One region of the Kitasatospora sp. NPDC033851 genome, then DNA from elsewhere that is predicted to be linked to it. Evidence: riboswitches for the same ligand, from Rfam matches in the RefSeq annotation. Region 1 holds a riboswitch; the other holds the start of a gene.
The links. Region 1 has a riboswitch for thiamine pyrophosphate ahead of thiO (glycine oxidase ThiO). Riboswitches for the same ligand answer to the same signal wherever they lie in the genome.
Positions count from the first base shown of each region.

Region 2: it holds a riboswitch for thiamine pyrophosphate, as region 1 does, so the genes downstream of both, ACZ51D_RS07275 (purine-cytosine permease family protein) here and thiO (glycine oxidase ThiO) in region 1, are expected to answer to the same signal.

Region 1 covers NZ_JBVIRL010000016.1:83,062-88,358, forward strand. The annotation lists gene pknB (Stk1 family PASTA domain-containing Ser/Thr kinase) at 1-171, opposite strand, end outside; gene ACZ51D_RS27380 (thiazole synthase) at 267-1,064, opposite strand; gene thiS (sulfur carrier protein ThiS) at 1,066-1,266, opposite strand; gene thiO (glycine oxidase ThiO) at 1,332-2,510, opposite strand; TPP riboswitch at 2,514-2,626, opposite strand; gene ACZ51D_RS27395 (NAD(P)/FAD-dependent oxidoreductase) at 2,768-3,976, shown strand; gene ACZ51D_RS27400 (Rv2175c family DNA-binding protein) at 4,019-4,384, shown strand; gene thiE (thiamine phosphate synthase) at 4,384-5,037, shown strand; gene ACZ51D_RS27410 (polyprenyl synthetase family protein) at 5,187-5,297, opposite strand, start outside.
Region 2 covers NZ_JBVIRL010000003.1:106,003-111,299, forward strand. The annotation lists gene ACZ51D_RS07260 (MerR family transcriptional regulator) at 1-381, opposite strand, end outside; tRNA gene ACZ51D_RS07265 (tRNA-Ser) at 513-600, opposite strand; gene ACZ51D_RS07270 (S1C family serine protease) at 678-2,588, opposite strand; TPP riboswitch at 2,799-2,945, shown strand; gene ACZ51D_RS07275 (purine-cytosine permease family protein) at 2,938-4,374, shown strand; gene ACZ51D_RS07280 (glycerophosphodiester phosphodiesterase family protein) at 4,495-5,297, shown strand, end outside.

The sequences.
Region 1 (5,297 bases):
GAAGGCCTCGTCCCCGGCCAGCGCGGGGTGCATCACCTTGAGGGCGACCACCCGGTCGAGCCGGGTGTCGGTGCCCTTGTAGACGGTGGACATCCCGCCGGTCGCGATGCGCTGCTCGACCCGGTACCGGTTGTCGAGCAGGGCGCCGATCAGCGGGTCGTGCAGTGCCATGTCCACCCGGCGAGTCTAGTGCCGGGCCGGGCGGCCGGACCCGGAGGACGCCGCCCCGGGGCCCGGCTGTGCCCGGCTTGTGACACGCCGGTGCTTCAGAAGGCAGGCCGCTCCCGGGTGTCCAGGTCGGCCCGGCCGGCCATCGCGGAGGAGGCCTCGGCGTGGAAGCGGCGCGGGATGCGCCCCGCCCGGTGGGCGAGCCGGCCCGCCTCGGCGCCGTGCCGCATCGCCTCGGCCATCAGCACCGGGTCCTGAGCCCGGGTCACCGCGGAGGCCAGCATCACCGCGGCGCAGCCCAGCTCCATCGCCAGCGCGACGTCGGAGGCGGTGCCGGCGCCCGCATCCAGGATCACCGGGACGCCCGCACTCTCCACGATCAACTGGAAGTTGTGCGGGTTGCGGATGCCGAGACCGGAGCCGATCGGCGAGCCCAGCGGCATGATCGCGGCGCAGCCGACGTCCTCCAGCTTGCGGGCCAGCACCGGGTCGTCGTTGGTGTACGGCAGCACCGTGAAGCCGTCGTCGACCAGGGTCTCGGCGGCGTCCAGCAGCTCGATCGGGTCCGGCAGGAGGGTTCGCTCGTCGGCGATCACCTCCAGCTTCACCCAGTCGGTGCCGAGCGCCTCGCGGGCCAGCCGGGCGGTCAGCACGGCCTCGCCGGCGGTGAAGCAGCCGGCCGTGTTGGGCAGCACGCGGATGCCGTTGCGGGTCAGCACGTCCAGGACGGAGCCCTGGGTGCCCGCGTCGACCCGGCGCATCGCGACGGTGGTCAGCTCGGTGCCGGAGGCGAGCAGCGCGCGCTCCAGCACCTCCAGGCTCGGCGCGCCGCCGGTGCCCATGATCAGCCGGGAGGAGAAGCTCGTCCCGGCGATGGTCAGCAGGTCGTCGGCCATCTCAGCCTCCCTGCACGGCGGTGAGGATCTCGACCCGGTCGCCCGCGGTCAGCGGCGTCTCGGACCACGAACTGCGGGGCACCACGGCCTCGTTGAGGGCGGCGGCGACGCCGGAGTTGGCCCGGCTGACGGTGGCCACCACCTCGGCGAGGGTCGTCGCGGCCGGCACCTCGCGGGGCTTGCCGTTGACGGTCAGTGCGATCTCGTCCGGACCGGTTTCGTTCGGTGCGGTCTCGTTCGGGCCGGTTTCGTTCGGTGCGATCTCGGTCATGCCAGGGCCTTCGTGGTGGGGCGAGCGGGGGCGGGGGAGAACCGGGTGGGGGTGAACGGCTGCGCCAGTTCGGGGAGTTCGCCGGTGGCCAGGTACTCGGAGAGCAGGTCGGCGGTCACCGGGGTGAGCAGCACGCCGTTGCGGTAGTGGCCGGTGGCGGCGACCAGCCCGGGCAGTGACGTCGGGCCGAGCAGCGGCGCGTTGTCGGGCGAGCCCGGGCGCAGACCGGCCGAGGTCTCCGCGAGCGGGAGTTCGGTGAGACCCGGGACCAACTCGTGCGCGTCGCGCAGGAGTTCGTACACCCCGCCGGCGGTGACCGTGGTGTCGTAGCCCTGCTCCTCGGTGGTCGCGCCGATCACCAGCTCGCCGTTCTCCCGCGGCACCAGGTAGATGTGCCGGCCGCGCACCACGGCGCGGACGTTGCGGGAGAGGAACGGCCGGTAGGCGTCGGGGACCCGTAGGCGCAGCACCTGCCCCTTCACCGGGCGGATCGCGGGCAGCACGCCCTCGGGCAGACCGGCCAGCCGGTGGCTGTGCGGGCCGGCGGCGAGCACGACCTGGTCGGCGGTCACGGTCTCGTGCGTGCTCAGGCGGGCGCCGACCGCGCGGCCGCCCTCGACCAGCAGCTCAACCGCCTCGGCGGCCCGGACGACGACGCCCGCGCGCTCCCCGGCCGACAGCAGCGCGGTGAGCATCCGCCGGCCGTCCACCTGGTGGTCGTCCGCGACGTGCAGGCCGCCGCGCACCCCGGGGGCGAGCATCGGCTCCAGCCTGCGGGCCTCCCGGCCGGTCAGCCAGGTCGAGTCCAGGCCCAGCCGCCGGTGGAAGGCGTGCAGTTCGCGCAGTTCCTCGCGGTCGTCGGAGTCCAGCGCGACGGCGATCGTGCCGCACTGGCGGTAGCCGGTGTCCTGGCCGCCGCTCGCCTCCGTGAGTTCGGCGACGAAGTCCGCGTACCGCTCGTTGGAGGCCATGCCGAGGCGCAGCAGCGGCTCCTCGCCGTACTGGAGCTCGGTGACCGGGGCGAGCATCCCGGCCGCGACCTTGCCCGCCCCGCCGCCGGGGGTGGGGTCGACCACGACGGTCCGCAGCCCTCGCTGCGCCGCCCGCCAGGCGACGGCGAGGCCGATGATGCCCCCGCCGATCACCAGGACGTCGGGTGGGGCGCCTGATGGCATGCGTGTCAAAGCTGCTCTTCTCCCTTCGCCGGTATGACCCGGATCAGGTTCGGACGGTCGCAGGCCGTGCCAGCCCGCCTCTCAGCCCGGTTCGCCGGGCTCCCGTGATGGTGTCCCCACCATAACGCCGGGGCCCGGCCCGGCCGAAGGGCCGGACGAAGGGTGGACAGGGGGAGGCGGAAGGGGGCCGCTCGGCGCGAGGCCGCGCCTGAACGAAGGGTGGACGGCCCGGAAGCGGTGGCGTCGCGCTGAGTACAGTGACGGGCGTGGCAGAGCTGAGCGGGACGGATCAGGTGGTCGTCGTCGGGGCCGGGCTGGCCGGGGCGCAGTGCGCCCTGAAGCTGCGGCAGGGCGGTTGGCGGGGGCGGATCACGCTGGTCGGCGAGGAGCCGCACGCGCCGTACGACCGGCCACCGCTCTCCAAGGACGTGCTGCTCGGCAAGAGCGACAGCACCACCCTGGACATCGACTACGCGAACCTCGGCATCGAGGTCCGCACCGGCCGCCGGGCCACCGGCCTCACCCCCGGCGTGCTGCACACCGACGACGGCGACCTCCCGTACGGCTCGCTGGTGATCGCCACCGGCGCCGTCCCGCGCGCCCTGCCCGGCGCCGAGCGGGCCCACCTGCTGCACACCCTGGACGACGCGCTGGCGCTGCGCGCGCTGCTGCGCCCCGGCCTGCGGCTGGTGCTGGTCGGCGCGGGCTGGATCGGCGCCGAGGTGTCCACCGCCGCCCGCGAGGCGGGCTGCGAGGTGACCGTGGTCGAGGCGGGCCCGGCGCCGCTGCCCGGCGCGCTGCCGACCGCGATCGGCTCGGCGATGGCCGCCTGGTACGCCGAGGCCGGCGTCGACCTGCGCTGCGGGGTCGGCGTGGCCGCCGTCGAGCCCGGCGCGGTGCTGCTGGCGGACGGCTCGCACCTGCCCGCCGACGAGGTGGTGGTCGGCATCGGCGCCCGGCCCGCGACCGAGTGGCTGGCCGGCTCCGGCGTCGAACTGGACGGGACCGGCGCCGTCGTGGTGGACGCGCGGCTGCGCACCAGCCTGCCCGGTGTCTTCGCGGCCGGGGACTGCGTCAGCTACCCCTCGGCCCGGGCCGGCGGCCGGCTGGCCGTCCAGCACTGGGACCACGCGCTGCAGTCCGGCGAGGCGGCGGCCGCCGCCGTCCTCGGTGCGGACGCGCCGCCGTACGACCCGGTGCCGTACTTCTGGTCGGAGCAGTTCGGGCGGATGGTCCAGTACGTGGGCCGGCACGCCGAGGGCGACGAGCCGCTGTGGCGCGGCAGCCCGCAGGACGGCTCCTGGGCGGTGCTCTGGCTGCGCGACGGGGTGCCGAGCGCGCTGCTGACCGTGGACCGGCCGCGCGACCTCACCCAGGGACGGAAGCTGATCGAACGCGGTGCGGCGCTGGACCCGGCCCGCGCGGCGGACCCCTCGGTTCCGCTGAAGTCGGCGGTCGCCGGGTAGCGGCTGGTGCGCGGCGGGCCGCGGAGGTGGCAGTCTGGTGGCGTGAGTGAGATCGAAAGCAAGATTGAAGCCCTGGTCGCCGAGTGGATGTACCTCCCCGACATCTCCGAGCAGTGGGGGGTGCGCGTCACCGAGGTGCGCGACCTGGTCCGCAGCGGCGGCCTGATCGCCGTCCGGCGGGGCCCGAACAAGTCGCTGCAGGTCCCTGCGGCGTTCATCGACGGCCAGGGGCTGGTCAAGCACCTGTCCGGCACCCTGACCGTGCTGCGCGACTGCGGGTACAACGACGTGGAGATCCTGGAGTGGCTCTTCACCGAGGACCCGTCGCTGCCCGGCAGCCCGATCCAGGCACTGCGGGAGAACCGCGGCACCGAGGTCAAGCGCCGCGCCCAGGCGATGCTGATCTGATGGCGGCGGACACGCCGCGCGCCCGCCTGGCGGACGCGCGCCTCTACCTGTGCACCGACGCCCGCCGCGAGCAGGGCGACCTCGCCGAGTTCCTCGACGCGGCGCTGGCGGGCGGGGTGGACATCGTCCAGCTGCGTGACAAGGGCCTGGAGGCCAAGCAGGAGCTGGCGGCCCTGGAGGTCTTCGCCGACGCCTGCCGTCGGCACGGCAAGCTGCTGTCCGTCAACGACCGCGCCGACGTCGCCCACGCGGCCCGGCCGGACGTGCTGCACCTCGGCCAGGACGACCTGCCGGTGCCGGCCGCCCGGGCGGTCCTCGGCGAGGACGTCCTGATCGGCCGGTCCTGCCACGCCGAGTCCGAGGTGGACGCGGCGGTCGCCGAACCCGGGGTGGACTACTTCTGCACCGGCCCGGTCTGGCCGACCCCGACCAAGCCGGGCCGCCCGGCGCCGGGCATCGGCCTGGTCTCGTACGCGGCGAAGCAGGCCACCGACCGGCCGTGGTTCGCCATCGGCGGGATCGACCTCGGCAACCTGGACGAGGTGCTGGCCGCCGGTGCCCGCCGGATCGTCGTGGTCCGGGCCATCACCGCCGCGGAGGACCCGCGGGCGGCCGCCGCCGAGCTGTCCCGCCGGGTGCGCGCGGCGCTCTGACCGCCGCCGAGGACCGCCTTTGAGGCCGTCGCCGTCCGCCAGTACTTGCGGACGGTGGCGGTCTCGGCCACGTCTTCAGTACTTGCGGATGGTGGCGGCTTCGGCCACGTCTTCAGTACTTGCGGATGGTGGCGGCTTCGGCCACGTCTTCAGTACTTGCGGATGGTGGCGGCTTCGGCCAGTGCCAGCAGCACCCCGCGGGCCCGTTCGTCCACCAGCGGGGCCGCCTGCAGCGCGGCCAGCGACTGCCGCATCAGCTC
Region 2 (5,297 bases), on a different contig from region 1:
CGGCACCGGCTTCACCACGACATCGTGCGTGGACATGGTCCCCTCACTCTCGATCGTCCGGAGCCTCGCCTCCACCCGGGCCAGCCGCAGCTCGTCCGCCGCGATCGCCTCGGCGAGTTGGGCCCGCCGCAGCCGCAGCATCCCGCGCAGTTCGGCGGCGTCCACCTCGTCGTCCAGGACGGCCCGCACCTGCTGCAGCGTGAAGCCGAGCTCCTTGAGCGCGATCACCCGGTTGAGCCGGGCGAGTTGGGCCGCCTCGTACGAGCGGTAGCCGCTGACCGGGTCCACCCGGGCGGGCCGCAGCAGGCCGATCGCGTCGTAGTGGCGCAGCATCCGCACCGACACCCGGCCGTGGCTGGCGAAGTCTCCGATGTTCAACATGATGCGTCCACCCCATCGCCTCCCACGGTGTCAGGGTCAACCCCGACCGCCGGACCGCTCCCCGGAAACACCGAGAGCGGGTGCCGACTTGATGTCGGCACCCGCCCTGAGCAGGTGGTTCTCCTAACCAGCGGAGAGCGTGGGATTCGAACCCACGGTGACGGGTCACGCCACGACAGTTTTCAAGACTGTTCCCTTAGGCCGCTCGGGCAGCTCTCCAGGCGGAGGTCAGCCTAACGGGTCCCGCGGGGTTCGGCGCACACGGTTTCGCGGCGTCGCGGGTCAGCGGGCGGCGGTCACTGGTCGCCGTCGCGCTGGCCGAGGGTGACCTTGGTGGTGAGGGTCTGGCCGTTGCGGGTGTACTCGACGTCGACGGTCTCGCCGGGCTTGTGCGTCCAGATCCGGCTGACCAGGGCGGGGCCGTTCTCGATCGGCACGCCGCCGAGCTTGGTGATGACGTCGCCCGGCTTGAGGCCGGCCTTGTCGGCGGCGCCGCCGGGGGTGACGGCGGGCTGGCCCTGGATGTCCTTGGTCTGGATCTGCGCGCCGTCGCCCTTGTAGTCGTCGTTGCGCAGCACGTCGAGCTTGGCGTAGACCGGCTTGCCGGTCTTGATCAGGGTGTCCGCGACCCACTTGGCCTGGTTGATCGGGATGGCGAAGCCCAGGCCGATGCTGCCGGCCCGGCCGTTGGCGGAGGCGTTGGACTGGATCGCCGAGTTGATGCCGACCACGGCGCCGCCGGAGTCGAGCAGCGGGCCGCCGGAGTTGCCGGGGTTGATCGAGGCGTCGGTCTGCAGGGCGTTCATGTACGAGGCCTGCGAGCCGGTGTCGTCGCCGGAGGCGACCGGGCGGTCCTTGGCGCTGATGATGCCGCTGGTGACGGTGGACTCCAGGCCGTACGGCGCGCCGATCGCGACGGTGGCGTCGCCGACGTTGACCTTGTCGGAGTCGGCCAGCGGCAGCGGGGCCAGCTTGCTCTTCGGCGGGTTGTCGATCTTGACCACGGCGACGTCGTAGCCCTCGGCGTGGCCCAGCACCGAGGCGTTGTACGAGGTGCCGTCGGCGAACTTGACGGTCAGCTTGCCGCCGTTGAGGGTCGGCGCGACCACGTGGTTGTTGGTGAGGATGTGGCCCTCGGTGTCGAAGACGAAGCCGGTGCCGGTGCCGGACTCGCCGTTGCCCTGCGCCTTGATGGTGACGACGCTGGGCAGCGCCTTCTGCGCGATGGCGGCGATGGAGCCGGGGGAGGGCTCGTTCTTCTGGGTGTCGCTGGCCTGGACGGTGGTGCTGCGGTGGTCGTCCGCGGAGCTGCTGCTGTCGTTGCGGTCGGCCACGGTCACGCCGAGCGCGCCGCCGGCCACACCGGCGACCAGTGCGACGGCAGCGATCAGGGCGACCAGTGCGCCGCGCTTCTTGCGCGGGCCGCCGCCGTCCGGGCCGCCGGGGTAGTCGGCCGGGTAGCCGAGCGGGCCCGCCGGGCCGCCGGGGTAGCCCGCGCCGCCGGAGGTGGCGTCGTGGGTCGGGCCCCAGCCGCCGAGCGGCTGGCCCGCACCGAACGGGTGGTGGCCGTGCGCGGCGGGCGTGCCGTGGGCGGCCGGGGTACCGGGGGCGGCTGCGGCGGCGCCGTACGCGTCGTGCGCACCGGCGGCGGGGACGCCGTGGGTCGGGGTGGCGTACGGGTTGGCGGCCGGCGGCAGCGCCGGGGCCACGGGCGCTGCCGCCGGGGCCACGGGCGCGGCGGGCGGCAGGACCGGCGGCGGCGCGTCGATGTACCCGGTGGCCGGGTCGACGGCGTGCTCCTCGGCGACCGGCGCGGCGGGCGCCACCGGCGGGGCGGCTGCCTCGGGCGCGGCCGCCGGTGCCTCCGGCGCGGGGACCTTGGTGAAGGCGACGGTGGGCTTGTGCCCGCCCTCGGCCGGGACGGTCTCGGCCGTGCCGGCCTCGCCGGTGGCCGCCTCGGGTTCGGGCACCCGACGGAACGCCATGGTCGGCTTGTGCCCGCCGTCCGCCGGCGCCGCGTCCGCCGGGGCGGCCTCGGCGGGGACGGCCTCGCCGGTGGCCGCCTCCGGCTCGGGGACCCGGCGGAAGGCCATGGTCGACTGGTGCCCGCCCTGAGCGGGGCCTTCGGAAGCGGACTCAGCCGCCCCCTGGCCGGCGGGCTGCTCCCCCTGCGGCCCGGTGGGCCCAACCTCGCGCTCGGTGCTCACGGACGACCTCCATAGCTGGCAGAACCAAGGACCATAGTTTTTCGCACTGTCGATTCGATTGCCGTAAGGACCCCTCTGAAGAACTCATAAGAATCCTTAGCCGGTGCCGACGGCCGAGGGCTCCCCCCTCCCCGCCGGGCGTCCCGCGATGCGGACCGCGCACGCCCTGGCCTTGGGTGTTCACCCCTGTGCCGGTTAGCCTGTCGCTCCAAACTGACACGCGGGAGCTTGGACCGACCAGGCTGAGAGTGCGCATGTCGACCGTACGCCACGCGAGCGAGGCGGACGGTCGAGGGGGCGCTGACCGCCGGAACCTGTCCGGGTAATGCCGGCGTAGGGAGTATCGGCCATGCCGTCTGCTTCGTCATCCTCTTCTTCGGACGCTGCCGCGTCCAAGGATTTCCCCGAGTCCACCGCTGCGGCGACCACCGCTGCGGCCACCACGGCGACCGCCGTGCGGGACCGTTCCGAGCGCGTCGAGGCGCCGCTGGTCCTGGACACCGAGCCGCCGCGCACGCTGCGCTTCCGGGACCACTTCGCGCTCTGGATGAACCTGGGCGTCAGCCTGATCGGCTTCTCGACCGCCGCCACCGTGCTCGGCGCCCCCGGCAGCGAGCTGTCGCTGGCCGCCGCGGTGACCGCGATCGTGGTCGGTACGGCGGTCGGCACCGCGATGCTCGGCGTGGCCGCGCTGATCGGCGCCCGGACCGGCGCCCCCGCGATGGCGAACCTGCGCGGGCTGTTCGGCACCCGGCTGTCGTACCTGCCGACGGTGCTGAACATCGTGCAGTGCGTCGGCTGGGGCGTGTTCGAGCTGCTGACGATCTCGGCGGGCGCCCAGACCGTCGCCCACACCACCGGCTACCGCTGGCTGTTCGTGCTGCTCGCGGGCGCCCTGACGACCGCGCTGACCATCTGGCCGCTGGGCTCGATCGCGGTGCTGCGCCGCTTCGTGGCCGGGGCGGTCGCCGTCGCGATGGTGTACTTCACGGTCCAGCTGGGCCGCCAGGGCGTGCCGGACCCGGGCGCCGGCAACTGGCACGGCTTCCTGGGCGCGACCGACGCGATGATCGCGGTGTCGATCTCCTTCGTCCCGCTGGCCGCCGACTACACCCGGCACTCGCGCACCCCGCGCTCGGCGTTCTGGGGCAGCTTCTCCGGCTACACGATCGCCCAGGTCTGGTGCTACGTGCTCGGCCTGATGGCGCTGCTGCAGTCCGGTGGCGACCCGAACAAGCTCTTCGACTCCTTCCTCGGCGTCTGGGCCGGCTGGCTGTTCCTGCTGGTGCTGGTGCTGCGCGAGACGGACCAGTCGTTCGCCAACGTGTACTCGACCGCGATGTCGGTGCAGAACCTGCTGCCGCGGGTGGACCGCCGGGTGCTGAGCGGCGTGATCGGCGTGCTGACCACCGTGCTGGCGCTGCAGATCGACCAGTTCACCGACACCTACTACAGCTTCCTCGGCCTGATCGGCTCGGTGTTCGTGCCGCTGCTGGCGGTGCTGGCGGTGGACTTCTTCCTCGGCGCCGGGCGCCGCGGCTGGAACCTCTCCGAGGACGCGCCCGCCCGCTGGACGATGCTGCTGCCGTGGGTGCTGGGCTTCGCCGTCTACCAGTTCATCGCGCCGACCAAGGTCGCCGACTGGTGGACGAACTTCTGGACCGCCGCCCAGGAGGCCCTGCACTTCACCCCGCAGGAGTGGACGTCGGCCTCGCTGTTCGCCTTCCTGGTGCCGGCCCTGGCCACCTGGGCGCTCACCCCGCTCTCCCGCCGCGCCGCGCGCTGACGCCGGGCGCCGGGCGCCGGGTACCCGAACCCAGCACCCGGCACCCGGCACCCGGAGACGGCCCCACAGGTTGGGGCCGTCTTCGCCTCCGCGTTACCTCCGCCGCCTATCGTTGGCCCTGTGACCAGCCCAGACCTGTCCTCGCCGGAGGCGCGCACCGCGCCGTCCGTCCAGGTGATCGCCCACCGCGGTTCCTCCCACGCCCTGCCCGAACACACCCTCGCGGCCTACCGGCGCGCGCTCGACGAGGGCGCGGACGCGGTGGAGTGCGACGTCCGGGTGACGGCCGACGGCCACCTGGTCTGCGTGCACGACCGGCGGATCGGCCGGGTGTCCAACGGCCGCGGCACCGTCTCGGCGATGACGCTCGCCGAGCTGCAGTCGTACGACTTCGGGGCCTGGAAGACCGGCCGCCCCAGCACCGACCCGGAGCTGCGCGGCGTGCTGCCGCTGGAGCGTCTGCTGGAGCTGGTAGTGGACTGCGGCCGCCCGGTGGACCTGGCGATCGAGACCAAGCACCCGGTGCGCTTCCGCGGCCTGGTGGAGGCCGAGCTGCTGCGGATGCTGGAGCGGTTCAAGATCGGCGCGGCCCGGGAGGGCGACCGCCCGTCCGCCCGGATCATGAGCTTCTCGTCGATCGCGCTGAACCGGGTGGCCGCCGCCGCGCCGGAGTACCGGCGGGTGTTCCTGTTCGAGCGGACGCTGCCGCTGCTCGGCAAGCTGCGCGAGGGTGCGCCGCTGCCGGGCGGGGCGCGGATCGCCGGGCCGGGCATCGAGCTGGTGCGGGCCCGTCCGCAGCTGGTGACCCGGCTGCGGGAGCTGGGGCACGAGGTGCACGTGTGGACGGTGGACGAACCGGCCGACGTCGAACTCTGCCTGGAACTCGGCGTTTCCGCGATCATCACCAACCGGCCCGCCGAGGT